2 linked regions of the Pseudosulfitobacter sp. DSM 107133 genome follow. The protein of the gene in region 1 binds, or shares a complex with, the protein of each later gene. Links are inferred from orthologs where the notes say so. Each region holds a gene or a part of one and is shown on either strand. Other genes may lie near its edges.

What was found.
Region 2: the proteins of dnaN (region 1) and DSM107133_RS01705 are in contact, whole or in part, in a solved structure (PDB 1OK7), measured with the Escherichia coli proteins. The link is inferred for Pseudosulfitobacter sp. DSM 107133 from one-to-one orthologs.

The regions. Positions count from the first base shown.
Region 1 is NZ_CP085154.1:569-9,570, forward strand. Bases 75-3,023 are described here. They hold dnaN (DNA polymerase III subunit beta), read left to right. Parts: upstream 75-964; coding sequence 965-2,083; downstream 2,084-3,023. Other genes in these bases: dnaA (chromosomal replication initiator protein DnaA), read left to right, coding at 75-785; recF (DNA replication/repair protein RecF), read left to right, coding at 2,136-3,023. Also shown: more of dnaA, read left to right, coding at 1-74; more of recF, read left to right, coding at 3,024-3,239; DSM107133_RS00020 (LysE family translocator), read left to right, coding at 3,236-3,856; gyrB (DNA topoisomerase (ATP-hydrolyzing) subunit B), read left to right, coding at 3,935-6,352; bifunctional lysylphosphatidylglycerol flippase/synthetase MprF, read right to left, coding at 6,380-8,989. UniProt on the Escherichia coli protein: Confers DNA tethering and processivity to DNA polymerases and other proteins. Acts as a clamp, forming a ring around DNA (a reaction catalyzed by the clamp-loading complex) which diffuses in an ATP-independent manner freely and bidirectionally along dsDNA.
Region 2 is NZ_CP085154.1:346,362-355,336, reverse strand. The notes cover bases 1-2,922. They hold DSM107133_RS01705 (DNA polymerase IV), read left to right. Parts: upstream 1-795; coding sequence 796-2,049; downstream 2,050-2,922. Other genes in these bases: DSM107133_RS01700 (nitroreductase), read right to left, coding at 2,334-2,922; DSM107133_RS01710 (NUDIX hydrolase), read right to left, coding at 316-744; pyrF (orotidine-5'-phosphate decarboxylase), read left to right, coding at 1-102. In the rest of the region: more of DSM107133_RS01700, read right to left, coding at 2,923-3,008; DSM107133_RS01695 (N-formylglutamate amidohydrolase), read right to left, coding at 3,086-3,946; ykgO (type B 50S ribosomal protein L36), read left to right, coding at 4,255-4,380; yghU (glutathione-dependent disulfide-bond oxidoreductase), read left to right, coding at 4,592-5,467; DSM107133_RS01675 (iron ABC transporter permease), read right to left, coding at 5,508-7,178; DSM107133_RS01670 (alpha/beta hydrolase), read right to left, coding at 7,230-8,117; DSM107133_RS01665 (AMP-binding protein), read right to left, coding at 8,343-8,975. UniProt on the Escherichia coli protein: Poorly processive, error-prone DNA polymerase involved in translesion repair and untargeted mutagenesis. Copies undamaged DNA at stalled replication forks, which arise in vivo from mismatched or misaligned primer ends.

The sequences.
Region 1 (9,002 bases):
AGGCGCTGCGCGACCGCAAGATGATGGATTTCAAGGAAATCTTCCGCAACGTCGACGTGCTGATGGTGGATGACGTGCAATTCATCGCCGGCAAGGATTCGACCCAGGAAGAATTCTTTCACACCTTCAACGCGCTGGTCGACCAGAATCGCCAGATCATCATTTCGGCAGACCGTGCCCCCGGCGAGATCAAGGATCTTGAGGATCGTGTGAAATCGCGCCTGCAATGTGGCCTGGTCGTCGATTTGCACCCCACAGATTACGAACTGCGGCTGGGCATCCTGCAAAGCAAGGTCGAACAGCAAAGCAAGAACTACCCCGACCTGTCCATCGCCCCCGGCGTGCTGGAATTCCTGGCCCACCGCATTTCGACCAACGTGCGTGTGCTTGAAGGGGCGCTGACCCGTCTGTTCGCCTTTGCCTCGCTCGTGGGCCGCGAGATCGACATGGACCTGACGCAGGACTGTCTGGCCGACGTGCTGCGTGCGTCCGAACGCAAGATCACCATCGAAGAGATCCAGCGCCGCGTGTCCGAGCATTACAACATCCGCCTGTCGGACATGATCGGCCCCAAACGCCTGCGCAGCTATGCGCGTCCGCGTCAGGTGGCCATGTACCTGTCCAAACATCTGACCAGCCGGTCGCTGCCCGAGATCGGGCGCCGGTTCGGGGGGCGCGACCACACCACCGTCATGCACGGCGTGCGCCGCATCGAAGAGCTGAAAGTGCAGGATGGTCAGATCGCCGAGGATCTGGAACTGCTGCGCCGCGCGCTCGAAGCGTAAACCTGCGTCACCTGTACCACACGGCACCCTTTTCGGGTGCCGTTTGCGTTTGTAGGGCGCGCAATTCACCTGCCGCGCTTGACCCTTCTGTCAATCCGGTCGACAACAAACAAAAAGGTTGAGAATACGCCGGTATAGGGTAGTTTGCCCCTCCCGGTGGTCCGATTGGAGAGGGACAGATGAAAATCAGTATTGAACGGGCCGCGTTGCTCAAAGCCGTGAGCCAGGCCCAGTCGGTTGTCGAACGCCGCAACACCATTCCGATCCTTGCCAATGTGCTGATCGAGGCCGAAGGCGCTGACGTGATGTTCCGCGCCACCGATCTGGATATCGAAGTCGTGGACAAGGCCCCCGCACAAGTCGAGCGCGCTGGCGCCACCACCGTGTCGGCCACCACCTTGCATGAAATCGTGCGCAAACTGCCCGATGGCGCGCTGGTCACCCTGACCGCCGATGCCGCCGCAGGCCGCCTGACGGTTGAAGCGGGCCGGTCGAACTTTTCGCTGGCGACCCTGCCCAAGGAAGACTTCCCGGTCATGGCCTCGTCTGAGTATGCGTCGAATTTCTCGATTGACGCGGCCAAGCTGCGCCGTCTGTTCGACAAATCCAAATTCGCCATTTCGACCGAAGAGACGCGGTATTACCTGAACGGTGTCTACATGCACGTCGCCACCGGCGAAGACGGCAAAGTGCTGCGCTGTGTGGCCACAGACGGTCACCGCCTGGCACGGATCGACACCGACCTGCCCGCAGGGGCCGACGAGATGCCGGGCGTGATCGTGCCCCGCAAGACCGTGGGCGAACTGCGCAAGCTGCTGGACGATGACGAGATGAAAATTGCCGTTTCGGTCTCGGAAACCAAGGTGCGCTTTGCCACGCCGGAGATCACACTGACATCCAAGGTGATCGACGGGACCTTCCCCGACTACACCCGCGTTATTCCACAGGGCAATACCCGCAAACTGGAAGTGGACGCCAGCGACTTTGCCCGCGCCGTGGACCGTGTGGCGACCGTGTCGTCCGAGCGTTCGCGCGCGGTCAAGCTGCAACTGGACGAAGACCGGCTGATCCTTTCGGTCAACGCGCCCGACAGCGGTGCCGCCGAAGAAGAACTGGCCGTGTCGTACAATGACGAGCGGCTGGAAATCGGGTTCAACGCCAAATACCTGCTGGAGATTGCCAGTCAGGTGGACCGCGAAAACGCCGTGTTCATGTTCAACTCGTCGGGCGATCCGACCTTGATGCGTGAAGGCAATGACATGTCGGCGGTCTACGTCGTCATGCCGATGCGCGTTTAAGAGTTTTCTTGCCTCCGGCGGGGATATTTAAGGCCAAAAGAAAGGGACAGTTGTGAAGCTGTCCCTTTCTGCATTGACGATTTCGCATTTCAGATCGCACCGGATGGCGCGGATCGCTGTGGATCCGCGCCCCGTGGCGCTGTTTGGCCCCAATGGCGCGGGCAAGACCAACATTCTTGAGGCGGTGTCGCTGTTTTCGCCCGGTCGCGGTTTGCGCCGGTCCAGCGCCGAGGACATGACCCGCAGGCCCGAGGCGCTGGGGTGGAAGATCAGCGGCGTGCTGACCTCGCTGCGGCAGGTGCACGAGATCGACATCGTCTCCGAGGCCGGCGGCGCGCGTCAGGTGCGGATTGACGGTAAGGCAGCCGCGCAAGTGGCGCTGGGACGGGTGGCACGGGTGCTGTGGCTGATCCCCGCGATGGACCGGCTGTGGATCGAGGGCGCGGAAGGGCGTCGGCGGTTCCTGGACCGGATGACGCTGAGTTTCGAACCCGGCCATGCCGATCTGTCACTGGCCTATGAAAAGGCGATGCGCGAACGCAACCGGCTGTTGAAAGACATGGTGCGTGATCCGGCGTGGTACGGCGCGCTTGAGGCACAGATGGCGCAGGCTGGGGCGGCGATCCATGCCAACCGGCTGACCACGCTGGCCCAGCTGCACAGCGCCCAGCAGGATGCGCAGACGGCCTTTCCCACCGCCGACCTTGAGCTGGTACATGCGGATGCGCCCCTGCCCCCCTCCGAGGATGATCTGCGCACGGCGCTGGCCGAGGGGCGCAAACGCGATCTGGCTGCAGGGCGCACGCTGATCGGGCCGCACCGCGCCGATCTGATCGGCACCTATGCGGCCAAGGATGTGCCCGCCCGCGACTGTTCCACCGGAGAGCAAAAGGCGCTGTTGGTGTCGCTGATCCTTGCCAATGCACGGGCGCTGGCCCAAAGCTTTGGCGCGCCGCCGCTGTTGCTGCTGGACGAGGTTGCGGCCCATCTGGACGCGGACAGGCGCGCGGCGCTGTACGACGAAATTGTTGCCCTGGGCGCACAGGCCTGGATGACAGGCACCGACCGCAACCTGTTCGACGCATTGGGCGCACGGGCGCAGTATTTGCATGTGACCGAGGCAGAGGGCGCTTCAAAAGTAGAGGCCGTGACATGACGCTGAACTGGTCTGATCTGTTGCTGTATTGCGGCGCTTTGCTGATCCTGTTCCTGACGCCGGGGCCGGTCTGGCTGGCGTTGATGGCGCGCGGTTTGTCGGGCGGCTTTCGCGCGGCCTGGCCGCTGGCACTGGGCGTGGCGATTGGCGACATCGTCTGGCCGCTGGTCGCGGTGCTGGGGATTGCGTGGATCCTGTCCGTGTTCGACACCTTCATGCTGGTGTTGCGCTGGGTGGCCTGCGGTGTGTTCATCGTGATGGGCGCGATGCTGATCCGCCACGCAGGCGCCGCCATCAGCGCAGACAACCGCCTGACCCGCCCCGGCATGATGGCCGGATTTCTGGCCGGAATCCTTGCCATTCTGGGCAACCCCAAGGCGGTGTTGTTCTATATGGGCGTGCTGCCCGGCTTTTTCGATCTGCGTGCAATAACCTGGATCGACGTCGCGCTGATCATCGGCGCTTCGGTTTTGATACCGCTTGTTGGCAACCTGACGATGGCTGCATTTGTGGGACGTGTGCGCAGCTTTGTCACGACTTCGGGGGCGCTGCGGCGGATCAATATCGGGGCCGGTGTGCTGCTGATTCTCGTGGGCCTTGTACTCCCCTTTGTGTGACCCAGAAACTTGTCTCGATCGCGTGACATCCCCGTACAAAAACCCTATAAAATAACAAAAAATATAGGGTGAAACGGCATGTCCGAAAACGAGCAGGCGCCACAAGAGTATGGCGCGGATTCCATCAAGGTTCTCAAAGGCTTGGATGCTGTCCGCAAACGGCCTGGCATGTACATCGGTGACACCGACGACGGGTCGGGTCTGCACCACATGGTCTACGAGGTCGTGGACAACGGCATTGACGAGGCGCTGGCAGGTCATGCCGATGCTGTCAGCGTCACGATCCACGAGGATTCCTCGGTTTCGGTCAGCGACAACGGGCGCGGCATTCCGGTCGGCATCCACGAAGAAGAAGGCGTATCCGCCGCCGAGGTCATCATGACCCAGCTGCACGCGGGCGGCAAATTCGACAGCAACAGCTACAAGGTTTCGGGCGGCTTGCACGGCGTGGGCGTTTCTGTTGTAAACGCGCTGAGCGACTGGCTGGAGCTGCGCATCTGGCGCGAGGGCAAAGAGCACATCGCGCGGTTCGAGCGCGGCGACACGGTCAAGCATCTTGAGGTTGTCGGCCCCTCGGACGGCAAGACCGGCACCGAGGTGCGGTTCCTGGCATCAACCACCACCTTTTCGAACCTCGAATACCATTTTGACACACTGGAAAAGCGGCTGCGCGAACTGGCGTTCCTGAATTCGGGCGTCCGTATCATTCTGACCGACGAACGGCCCGCAGAGCACCTGCGCTCGGAACTGTTCTACGAAGGCGGCGTGCGCGAGTTCGTGAAATATCTCGACCGGTCGAAATCCTCGATCATGGCCGAGCCGATCTTTATCAGCGGCGAACGCGACGACATCGGTGTCGAGGTCGCGATGTGGTGGAACGACAGCTATCACGAAAACGTCCTGCCCTTTACCAACAACATCCCCCAGCGCGATGGCGGCACCCACATGGCGGGCTTTCGTGGCGCACTGACGCGGACGATCAACAACTATGCGCAGTCCAGCGGGATTGCGAAAAAGGAAAAGGTGTCGTTCACCGGCGACGACGCACGCGAAGGTCTGACCTGTGTGCTGTCGGTCAAGGTGCCCGATCCGAAATTCTCCTCGCAAACCAAGGACAAGCTGGTCAGCTCGGAAGTGCGCCCCGCTGTCGAGGGTCTGGTGAACGAAAAACTGGCCGAATGGTTCGAAGAAAACCCGCTGCAAGCCAAGGTGATTGTCGGCAAGATCATCGAAGCCGCCGTCGCCCGCGAGGCCGCCCGCAAGGCGCGTGACCTGACACGGCGCAAAAGCGCGATGGACGTGAACTTTTTGGCTGGCAAACTTAAGGATTGTTCGGAAAAAGACCCGTCCAAGACCGAAGTTTTCCTGGTCGAGGGTGACAGCGCCGGAGGTTCGGCCCAGACAGGCCGTGACCGCCAGACACAGGCGATTTTGCCGCTAAAGGGTAAAATCCTGAACGTGGAACGCGCACGCTTTGACCGGATGCTGGGCAGTCAGGAAATCGGCAACCTTGTGATGGCTCTGGGCACCGGCATTGGCCGCGACGAATTCAACATCGACAAGCTGCGCTACCACAAGATCGTCATCATGACCGATGCGGACGTGGACGGGGCGCACATTCGTACCCTGTTGCTGACGTTCTTCTATCGCCAGATGCCCGAGCTGATCGAACGCGGATATCTGTATATCGCGCAACCGCCGCTGTACAAAGTGTCGCGCGGCAAATCGGAAGTGTACCTGAAAGATCAGGCCGCGATGGAAGACTATCTGATCAATCAGGGCATTGACGGTGCCATGCTGCGACAGGGCAACGGCGAGGAAATCAGCGGCGCCGATCTGGCCCGTGTGGTCGACCACGCCCGCCAGATGCGCCGCGTTCTGGAAGCCTTTCCAACGCATTACCCGCGTCACATTCTGGAACAGGCTGCGATTGCCGGTGCCTTTGCCGAGGGCGCGGTTGAACGCGACCTGCAAGGTGTGGCCGACAAGGTGGCCGACCGGCTGAACCTGATCGCGCTGGAATACGAAAAAGGCTGGCAGGGGCGCATCACGCAGGACCACGGCGTGCGGCTGGCCCGCATTCTGCGCGGCGTCGAAGAGGTGCGCACGCTGGATGGCCGCATCCTGCGCGGTGGCGAAGCCCGCAAGACCGGCACGTTCACCCAGCATTTGCAGGATGTCTACAACCTGCCCGCACAGCTGGTGCGCAAGGACCGCAGCCAGATGATCTATGGGCCGATGAACCTGCTGGATGCCATTCTGACAGAAGGTGAAAAGGGCCTGTCGCTGCAACGCTACAAAGGTCTGGGCGAAATGAACCCCGACCAGCTGTGGGAAACCACGCTGGACCCCGATGCACGCACCCTGCTGCAAGTGCGCGTCGAGGATATGGCCGAGGCAGACAACCTGTTCACCAAGCTGATGGGCGACGTGGTCGAACCGCGCCGCGAATTCATCCAGCAAAACGCGCTGAATGTGGAAAATCTGGACTTCTGATTGAACCTGTAGGGGCCGATTTGGCCCCTACTTCCCCACAATCCCCCGCGCCGAGCCTGCGATCAGGCGGGCAGCGTCGGTCAGGGGGCCGACGGGCGGCAGGGCCGAGCGGCAGCAGAAGTAGCGTGGCTGCCAGACCGGATCGAACTTGGATTTGAACCTGCGCAAACCCTCGAAGCTATAGAAGCGGTCGCCGTGGCTGTAGACCAGGCTGCCGAACCGCGCCCACAGGGTTGCGCCCCGTCGCCCGGACAGGCCGGCAAAGGGCACCATGCCAAGGCTGAAGCTTTCGCGACCCTCAGCCTTCAGTTGCAGCATCAGCTCGGTAAACAGAAACTCCATCGTGGCAGATGGCGCGTCGGCACGGTGGCGCATCATGTCAACGGCGCTGCTGCGGGGGGCTTCCATCAGGTTGCCAAAGGCGCAAATCTCGCCGTTCAGACGCACCAGCGCAATGCGGGTGCGGTTCAGCCAGGCCTCATCAAAGCGCCCCACCGAGAACCGTTTTTCGCGCGCGGCATGCTGGGCCATCCAGTCGTCAGATATGCTTTGCAGCGTGGCGATCAGTTCGGGCGCGTGCGGGGGCGAAACGATTTCCACACTCAGCCCGTCGCGTTGCGCGCGGTTCCAGCTGGCGCGCAGCTTCTTGCGTTCGGGGCCTTCCAGCGAGAAATCGGGCAAGGGCACCACGGCCTCCTCACCCATTTTGTGCAGGGTCAGGCCCATGTCGATGGCCTGTTCGGTAAAGGCGGCCGAAGTTTCATAAAACACAGGTCGCGCGCCGGCAGCGCGGGCCGCATCGTGAAACGCCCATGACAGGTCTTCGACATCCTCTTGCGCGCCAACCGGTCCCCCCATGACAATCCACGAACCGCCCTTGATCCCGTAGGACAGCACGGATTGCTGTGCGGGGCCAAACATCAACATCTTGTCCCCGGTCAGCGCGATTACATCCGATCCGGTGCCATAGGTGTTGATGATCCTCTGCGCGGCCTCGAATGCAGCGGCATCGGGCAGCGGTGCCTTGACCCGCGCCACGCGAAAACCGGAATACAGCAAAGCCGCGCTCAGGATCACACCGGCGGTCAGAGCCGCCCGCCATGCGGCCACCGCCGGGCCATCGCCTGCAACCTGCCACCACATCAAATCTCGCGCCGCGTCGTCTGTATGAACCAGATACCAAAGCAGGCCCAGCGAAGTCAGCGTAGACAGGGTGAACACCAGCCAGCGCACCGACAGCACCCCCTGCGTCAGCCGTGCACGCCGGTAGAATTCGCGTCGGCAGGGCCACAGGATCAACGCCATCATCGCAAGAACCATCACCCGGTCCAGATCCTGCGTTTTGAGTGCGGCAACCACAACTCCGACCAGCAACGCCACCAGAACCGCCCAATAGGCCAGCCTGGAGCGGCGAAACACCGACACAGACAGCACCGCCAGCAACGACCCGATAATCGAAGACACCAGCGGCCCGCCTTCGACCATGGTCAGGGGCAGCAGGGTTTCCAGCTCTTCGGCGCGGCCTGTGGGGTTGGGGATCAGTCCCGCAAACATCATGAACAATCCCGAGGCCAGCACCAGAAACCCCGTCGCCATGGGAATCAGCGACCGGCCCGCCAACACCATCGGCGCAAGTCCCGGAATGGTCGGCAGCCGCGAACCTGCGGCGCTCCAGACCTCGGTCAGTGACAACAACAGCAGCGCCAGAACAAAGGGCAGCAGGAAATAGATCAGCCGGAACAACAACAGTGCGGTCACCGCATCGTTCACCGGAACCGTCGCGGGCAGGGCCGCGATGACCACGCTTTCAAACACCCCGATTCCGCCGGGCACATGGCTGGCCACGCCCACCATCGTCGCCACGGCAAAGACCGCCAGCATGTTGGCAAAGGGCAGCGCACCCGTGGGCAGCAACAGGTGCAGAACCAGCGCGGCCATGACCATATCAACGCCGGTGATCGCCAGTTGGCGCAGCAGGTCCCTGCCCCGCGGCGCCGATAGCTTGAACCCCCCCCAGCTGAACGTTCCGCCCCATTGCGAAATGACGCCCAGCGCGATCACCGACACCACAAGCAAACCGATGGCAATCAGCCGCAGCGTTTCGGGGGCAATGTTCACCAGCACCTGCAACGCTGCGGGATGCACCGCCACCGCGCCCAGACCGATCAGTGTCGACCCGATCCCGAAAGACATCGCCGCAAAGGTGGAAATCGCAGCCACATCATAGGCATCCAACCCCAAAGCCGAATATATGCGATAGCGCACGGCACCACCCGACACGAGGCTGAGCCCGATGGTGTTGCCCAGCGCATACCCCAGAAACCCGCCCAGCGCGATGGAACTGGCAGGCGCGGTTTTCCCGATATAGCGCAACGCGGACCAGTCATAGCCGATCAGCGCGATATACCCCACCGCCGTTGCCGCCAGCGCACCGGCTATCAGATGTGGCGGTGTTGCACGCAGTTGCGCCAGCACCACGCGCATGTCGAGCGGTGCCAGCAAATGATACAGCGCATAAACACCGCCAATGAACAGCACGCCGGTCAGGATCAGCGGAGCATGCTGGCGCAACAGCCTGCGCGCGCGGCTGCCCGTCTCGCGATCCGTCATATCGGTGCCTTTGTTATCCTGGCTCATATCTCGATCTGCT
Region 2 (8,975 bases), 350 kb from region 1 along the record:
GCGATCACCGACGGGGCGGATCACATCGTTGTCGGGCGTCCGATCTGGGCCGCCGCCAACCCCACCCAAGCAGCAAAAGACATACTTTCCAGCCTGCCCTAAACCGTTTCCCGAATGCTATGATCGCACGGAATGTGGGAAATTTGGCACATACCACTGCATATAGGGCGGGTCGGGTTTTCCCTACTCGCCCAAAACGCGAAATTCAGTTATGTTAAATGACAGGTGATACTCCCCGACGAACTGGTTCTTCCTGAAGTTCGTCACCTCCCCCCGCTCGTTTTGCGGGGGGCCTTTCTTTTGAGACACCGGTTTTCACACCTCGACCGCATCCCCTGACACCCCGGACATGTACAATGCCAGCCGCGCCTGAAATTGCGGCACCGCCTTGGGATGGGCAATAAACATCTGCGGCGCCATCAACTGCCAGCTTTGCCCCTCGTCTCCCAGAACAATCTTGGCTTCGTCCGTTTCCGGCAGGTGAGCGGCAAAAAACCATTTATTCCCATCGCTTTCGACAAACCGCTTGCCCCAGACGACCGCGTCCGGCGGCACCGTCAGGCCCAGTTCCTCCTGCGTTTCGCGCAAGGCACAGGCCAGGGGGCTTTCGCGGCCTTCGCGCCCGCCACCCGGCAGGTCCAGATAGTCCGGCCAGGGGATATCGGCGATGTCATCACGCCGGATCACCGCCAACCGCGCGCCAATGAAAAGCGCCAGCTTGGCACCCGCAAATGGCATGTTCATTTCGACTTCCCCGCGCTAGACTGAGGCCCACTCTAGCACAGTTGCAAAGCCATGCCTGCCCTCTGCCGAGACTGCCTGCACCAATTTGACACCGCGCGCCGCTGCCCGGCCTGCGCCAGCCCGCGTGTCATTTCGCATCCCGAACTGAACGACCTGTCCATTGCCCATATGGATTGCGACGCCTTTTATGCCTCGGTTGAAAAGCGCGACAATCCCGAACTGGAGGGCAAACCGGTGATCATCGGTGGCGGGCGGCGCGGGGTTGTCTCCACGGCCTGCTACGTTGCGCGGATTCGCGGCGTGCGTTCGGCTATGCCGATGTTTCAGGCGCTGAAACTGTGCCCCGACGCCATCATCGTCAAACCACGCATGTCCGCCTATGTCGACGCCTCGCGCGCCATCCGCGCGATGATGCAACAGCTGACCCCCGCCATCCAGCCGCTGTCGCTGGACGAGGCCTTCATGGACCTCAGCGGAACCCAACGGATGCACGGCGCCCCGCCCGCCGTGATGCTGGCGCGGCTGATCCAGCGCATGCGCAGCGAGCTGGGGCTGACCGGATCAATCGGGCTGTCCCACAACAAGTTTCTGGCCAAGATCGCCTCGGATCTCGACAAACCACACGGGTTCTCGGTGATCGGCAAGGCCGAAACCGAACGCTTTCTGCATGACAAGCCCGTGCGCCTGATCTGGGGCGTCGGGCACGCGGCGCAGGCATCTCTGGACAAGGCCGGGATTCGCAGCTTTGCCGACCTCAAACGCTGGGACAAACAGGACCTGATCGCCCGCTTTGGCGCGATGGGTGACCGGTTGTGGCATCTGGCGCGCGGCATCGACGCGCGGCGGGTGACGGCACACGAGCCGATGAAATCCATCTCGAATGAAACCACATTCAACGACGACACCGCCGACCCCGACATTCTGGACGGCCACCTGTGGCGCATGGCCGAAAAAGTATCGGACCGCGCCAAGGCCAAGGATCTGGCAGGCCGGGTCGTCACCCTGAAACTCAAGCGTGCCAACCACACCACGCTGACGCGACGGCTGTCCCTGCACAGCCCGACGCAAATGGCGGACACCATCTACCGTACCGCCCGCGCCCTGTTCGATCAGGTCGGCAACGAAGGGCCCTACCGTTTGCTGGGGTGCGGCATTTCCGATCTGACAGATGCCGACAAGGCCGACACCGAGGGCGATCTTCTGGACCCGGACAAGACCAAACGCACACAGGCCGAACGCGCCACAGACAAAATCCGCAGCCGCTTTGGCCCCGATGCCATCGTCAAGGGGCGCGCGCTGCGATAGGCTCTGGACCCGCAATCGTGCAAAATCATGATTTTGACGCGCGTGCAGACATTGGATGCTCAGGGCAATCCCGAAACACTCTACCGCTTCTCTGGTTCAAAAAATCCCGGGGGGAGGCGCGCCAGCGCCGGGGGCAGAGCCCCCTATAGCACTTTCGAAAAAACCTGAATCACTTAACGCTGCCTGAAATCATAGATTTCAACGCGTTAAGTGATAGCTTGTGTATCACGTTTTCCGGGAAGTGCTTTAAATAAGAACCAGCGGCAACGCCCCCACCAACACCCTCAGTCAAACCCGACGAATCGCGCCGTTTCGCTGACATCCCGACGCCGCGACACAACCGAATTGGCCGAAAATTCCTCATCCGGCCAGCCCAGCGCCACACAGGTCAGAATCACCTGGTCGTCGGGAATACCCGCATGTTCGCGCACCACCGGCGACTGCATGATGCCCTGACCGTTGATGACAGCACCCAATCCACGGCTCCAGGCCGCCAGCACCAGCCCATAGGTCACCGCGCCCAGATCAAAATGCGCAATCGTGCCGCCTTGCAGTTCCTTGTCAAAAGTCACCACAACCGACACCGGCGCATCAAACTGGCGAAAACCGCGCATCACCCAATCCTGCCGTTTTTCCTTGTTGTCGCGCTCGATCCCCATCGCCTCGAACAGCTGGATCGCAATCTCGACCTGCCGGTCGCGGTGCACGCCCTGATAGGCACCGTGATCCACAATCTCGCGTTGCGGCGGCACGCCCGACAGCATCCGTTCGGAATTGCCCCTGCGCACGGCTTCCAGCGGCGCACCGGTCAGAACGTGAAAATGCCAGGGCTGGGTGTTCATCGACGACGGCGCACGGTTGGCCAGTTCGATAATCTCTTCCAACAGCGCACGCGGCACAGGTTCGGGTTTGAATCCCCTGATGCTGCGCCGCTCGGAAATTGCCTGATCCAGATCCATCGCCGTCTCTCCCCTGAAATCTATCGGGGCAAAGCTACCTGCAATTCGCACAGGGACCAGCGTAACGACACGTCAGATCATTCGGCGGCCAGTGGAATCCGTCCCTGACCGATCTGCGTGATCTCGCCCACCACCGCCATCAGCCGCGCCCGCACGTCGTCAAACGCCCCGTTGGGGCGCACCAGTGCCTCGTTCATATACAAGGACCGGTCAATCTCGACCTGAACCGCATGCTGCCCCCGCGAAGGACGCCCGTAGGCCTGCGTGATATAGGCCCCTGCAAAGGGCGCATTGCGCGTCACAACAAACCCCGCCGCGGCAAAGGCCGCCTCGATCCGGTCCACCACCTCGCCCCCGGCGGCAGCGCCAAACCGGTCGCCCAGCACGATATCGGGTCGCTTCATCCCGCCGCGCACGACACTGTCCATCGCTTCATGCGGCATCGAATGGCAATCAATCAGCACCGCCTGCCCGTGCCGGCGGTGCGCACCATCCAGCAATTGCTGCAACATCGCGTGATAGGGACGCCAATACAGGTCAATGCGCCGCTCGGCTTCTTCCAAACTCAGCTTGCCCCGATAAATCGCCCGCCCGTTGGCCACCACACGCGGCACCACGCCCAGCCCCGAGGCCACGCGCGGATTGTGCCCCTTGGGACGCACGCCCTCGATCAGCGCAGGGTCCAATTCATCCGCCGCCCGGTTCAAATCCACAAAAGCGCGCGGCGCCCCCGCCTTGAGAAAGCTCGCGCCGAATCGCGGCGCGCAATCAAACAGCTTGTCGACAAAAGCATCCTCGGACGAACGCACCTGATGTTCGTTCAAAACGGTCGTGCGCAAGAATCGCCACGGATAATCCCGCCCGGAATGCGGAGAAGCAAACACGACACAAGACGTGTTTTTGTCAGGATGGATGACTTCATAGGCAAGCTTGGGCATCATGTCTCCTCGTGATAATATCATAGAGCACAAAATACACTTATCAAAAGCCCTTGATCCCGCTTCCGACTCCTTTTATACGCCCCCCTACCGGCGCGAAATCTCGCGCCCCATTTTTGTTTTGGGGCAGTGTTTCGTGAAGGCCAGAGTGGGCGATTAGCTCAGCGGTAGAGCACTTCGTTGACATCGAAGGGGTCACAAGTTCGATCCTTGTATCGCCCACCATTCTATTCACAGTTCGGGCACCCTGCCCGGACACCCGCAACCCCGGCGCTGCTTCGCGCCATGAAACATGAGGAAGAAGCGCCATGAAGGTTCGCAACTCGCTCCGCTCGCTCAAAAACCGGCACCGTGACTGCCGCGTTGTGCGTCGCAAAGGCCGTGTGTACGTCATCAACAAGACGCAACGCCGGTTCAAAGCCCGCCAGGGCTAAGGCTTACGCCAGATCAATTTCAAAAAGGCCGTCCTTCGGGGCGGCTTTTTTATTGCCTGAAATCCCGGCCCCACTGTTCTTTTGGCCCCAAATATCCCGGGGGAGGCGCCTGCGCCGGGGGCAGCGCCCCCGACATCCTTTCGACACAGCCTTGCGCCTTCCGTCCAAGACCATAAGTTGTCACCAAACCCCTGACCGAAAGGCCTTCAGAATGACCGACACCTATACGCCACCCGACGTCTGGACCTGGGACACCGAAAGCGGCGGGCGATTCGCCAACATCAACCGCCCCATCGCCGGCCCGACCCACGACAAAGAGCTGCCTGTCGGCAAACACCCGATGCAATTGCACTCGCTCGCCACGCCCAACGGCGTCAAAGCGACCGTGATGCTGGAAGAGCTTTTGGAAAAGGGCCACAAAGGTGCGGAATACGACGCCTATCTGATCAACATCGGCGAAGGTGACCAGTTTTCCTCGGGCTTTGTCGAAATCAACCCCAACTCGAAAATCCCCGCCCTGATGGACCGCTCGGGCGATACGCCGGTGCGCGTGTTCGAAAGCGCGTCGATACTGTTCCATCTGGCCGAAAAATTCGGCGAATTCCTGCCCGCTTCCGGCCCCGCCCGCACCGAAGTGATGAACTGGGTGATGTGGCAAATGGGCAGTGCGCCCTATCTGGGCGGCGGCTTTGGCCACTTCTACGCCTATGCGCCGGAAAAATGGGAATACCCGATCAACCGCTTCAGCATGGAAGCCAAGCGCCAGCTTGACGTGCTGGAACGGCAACTGGCCGACCACCCCTATATCGCCGGCGACGACTACACGATTGCCGACATCGCGATCTGGCCGTGGTATGGCCAGCTGGTTCTGGGCCGTCTGTACGACGCCGCGACCTTCCTTGACGTGGAAAGCTATACCAACGTGGTGGCCTGGGCGAAAAAGATCGACGAACGCCCTGCCGTCAAACGCGGCCGCATGGTCAACCGTGCCTTTGGCGAACCGCAATTCCAGCTGCGTGAACGCCACGATGCATCGGACTTCGAAACCCGGACCTGGGACAAGATCGGCGACGACAGCGAAAGCTGAAGCGCCACGCTGCGGGTGGCCCTTTGCGGGCCGCCCGTGTCTACCGGCTGCGCCCGACCTGACGACAGATCAGAATCACCGGCAGCACGCCCACTGCGACAATCACCAACGACGGCACCGCCGCCCCGTCCAACCGCTCGTCGCTGGCCAGACGAAAGGCCTGTACCGCCAGCGTATCATAGTTGAACGGCCGCATGATCAGTGTCGCAGGCAGCTCTTTCATCACATCGACGAAGACAATCAGCACCGCCGTCATCAGGCTGGGGGTCAGGATCGGCAGGTGTACACGGCGCAGCGTCGCCATCGGCCCTTTGCCCAGCGACCGGCTGGCGGCGTCCATGTTCACATGCACCAGCGCCTGCCCGCCCTCATAGGCCCCCAGCGCCGCCGCCAGAAACCGCACCATATAGGCCGCGATCAGCAGCCAGATCGACCCGGTGATCAGCAGCCCCGTGGACACGTCAAACGTGGCCCGCATCCAGGCATCCAGCTGGTTGTCAAAGGCCGCAAAGGGCACCATCAACCCGACCGCAATCACACCGCCCGGCACCGCATAGCCCAACCGCGCCACATAGGCGGCCCCGCGCGCCAGTCGCCCCGGCTGGATGCGGTTGTAAAAGCCCACCGCAATCGCAGCCCCCAGCGTCAAAACCGCCGCAATCGCCGCCAGGGTCAGCGAGTTCTTGACGAACCCCACATAGCGCGCGCTGGTCAGATCCTGTTCGGACCCCAGCCCCATGATCACCAGCACCACGATGGGCAGCACCGCCCCCAGCACAACCGGCACGCCACACAGCAAAATTGCCAGAACAGCGCGCAGGCCCTTCAACTGAACCGGAGGATTGCCCCCTTTGTTACCCCGCGACGGATCGTGATATTTCGCCCGCCCCCGCTGCGCGCGTTCCAGCATCGCCAGCAACAGCGCAAACCCCAGCAGACACAGCGCCAGCTGCGCCGCCCCCGTGCGGTCCCCCATGCTGAACCAGCTGGTGTAAATCCCCGTGGCAAAGGTCTGCACGCCAAAATAGGCCACCGTGCCAAAATCCGCGATGGTCTCCATCACCGTCAGCAACACCCCCGCCGCAATGGCAGGCCGCGCCAGCGGCAGGCTGACCTTGAAAAACGCGCCCCAGACCGAGCTGCCCAAAGCGCGCGCCGCCAGAAACGTGGTGCCCGATTGCTGCATGAACGACGCCCGCGCCAGCAGATAGACATAAGGGTACAACACCAGCACCAGCATCGTCGCCGCACCACCAAGGCTGCGGATCTCGGGGAACCAGTAATCCCGCGGCCCCCACCCCATCACCGCGCGCAACGTTGACTGCACAACGCCGGGGTGATCCAGAATATGGGTATAGGCATAGGCCAGAACATAGGCCGGAAAGGCAAGCGGCAGCACCAGCGCAATCTCGAACATCCGCACACCGGGGAACCGCGTCATCGTCACCAGCCATGCCGCCCCGACACCGATCATGAACGTGCCGACCGACACCAGCAGCACCAGCGCCAGCGTATTGCCCGCATAGCGCGGCAACACCGTCTGCATCAAATGGCGCACCGTGTCGAACCCGCCGCCAAATGACGCCAGCAACACCGCAACCATCGGCAACAGGCACAACCCCGCAGCCAGCAACGCTGCCGTTGCCAGCCCGCGTGGCGCCAGACGCACCCGTGCGGGCCGCCCCGCTGTATTCGATACTTGATCGCTCATAGCCCTTATGTCGACCATTTCACTCGGAATGACCAGACCATGCCCCGCGCCTCAGCCCTGCTCGAAAAAGGCAAGAATATCGTCAAAGACACGCGGTTCTGCCACATACAGCAAATGCCCCAGACCGGGGTAAAAGGTGATCGGCGCACCGCCGATTTCGCGGGCAAACCGTCGCACCTGTCGGGGCCGGAACACCGTGTCGGCGGTGCCTGCATACAGATGCACCTGTTCGGGGGGCAGCGTGAACCCTTCGGGCATTTGCCAGCCGACCAGGGCCATGGTGTGCGCCTTGAAGACATTGAACGACGGTTCAACCACAACCTTTTTCGGGCGGCTGGTAATGCGGGCAATATCCTCGGCCCGCGCGGGCGAACGCGCGCCATCGCGCCCGAACAGCAGAACGGGAAAGTAGTTTTCCCAAACCTTGCGCGTGTTCACCGACCGCGCCCGTGCCGCCGCGACCAGAATGTCATCAACGCCGCGCAGCGCCGTCTGCGCACCGCCGCCAAACTCGACCGCGCTCGACATGCCGGCGACCTGCGCGCGCGGCCCGATCTGCTTGGCCGCCAGCATCGCAATCGGCGCACCGGTGGAAAAGCCCAGCAGCTTGATCTGCTTGTCGGGAAAGCGGTTTGCCAGCGTCACAATGGTCTGCGCGGCACGGGCAATGTCCAGCGGCCCGTCCAGCGGACGCCCGTCCATGCCGGGAAACCGGTAAGCCGCAAAGGCATAGCCCTTGGGCCGCCACGCCACCACAGGGTCAAAAATACCCAACGGCGTCATAGATCCGGGGATCAGGATCAGCAGCTTGTCCTGTTTTTCAATATCCGCCGCATTGAACAACAGCGGCGTTACCGGGACATCCGATGCCTCGGGCTTTGTCCCGCACGCCGCCAACAGGGCGCACGCCGCCAACACCAACAGCCGTATCATCCACATGCGCGGGCCTGCCCCTGAAATGCACCACAATCCTGCAAGCAGTCCTAGCTGCCGCGCGCGTCCTTCACCAGCCCGCCCGCGATCACAAATTCTCTGCGGCGCACAAACGGTCGGGATCAGCCGCTCAGGCAGATCCTTCATCTTGCCGGATAAACTCCGGGGGAGCGCCGCAGGCGCGGGGGCAGAGCCCCCGCACGGCAAGAAACTTGGGCACAGCCCCCACTGTCAGTCGTAGGTCCGCTGATCCTCGATCAAGACCCCGTCGCGCGGCAGGCTGCCCACCGGCACGATCTCGACCGTGCCTTTCAGCTTCAGCGTCTCGATAATACTGGACGCATAGGCTTGCGCATCTCCGCCATCGGCTTCTATCCGCACCGTCATCGCATCCTGTTGCCCCTCACGCTGGGCAATCACCCGCGCGCGGGCGATGTCGGGGTGTTTTGCGACCAAAGCGGCCACCTGCTCGGGGCGCACGAACATCCCCTTGATCTTGGTTGTCTGGTCCGCGCGCCCCATCCAGCCCTTGATACGCATGTTGGTGCGCCCGCAAGGGCTTTGCCCGTCCATCACGGCGCTCATGTCGCCGGTGGCAAAACGGATCAGCGGATAGTCGGGGTTCAGCGACGTCACCACCACTTCACCCACCTCGCCCGGCGCCACCGGCGTGCCTGTGCCCGGGGTCAGGATTTCAACAATCACGCCCTCATCCACGATCATCCCCTCCATCGCCGCGCTTTCATAGGCGATGTTGCCCAGATCGGCGGTGGCATAGGATTGCAGGCAGGCGATGCCGCGATCTGCATACTCCTGACGCAGGCTGGGGAACAACGCGCCACCGCCCACAACCGCGCGGGTCAT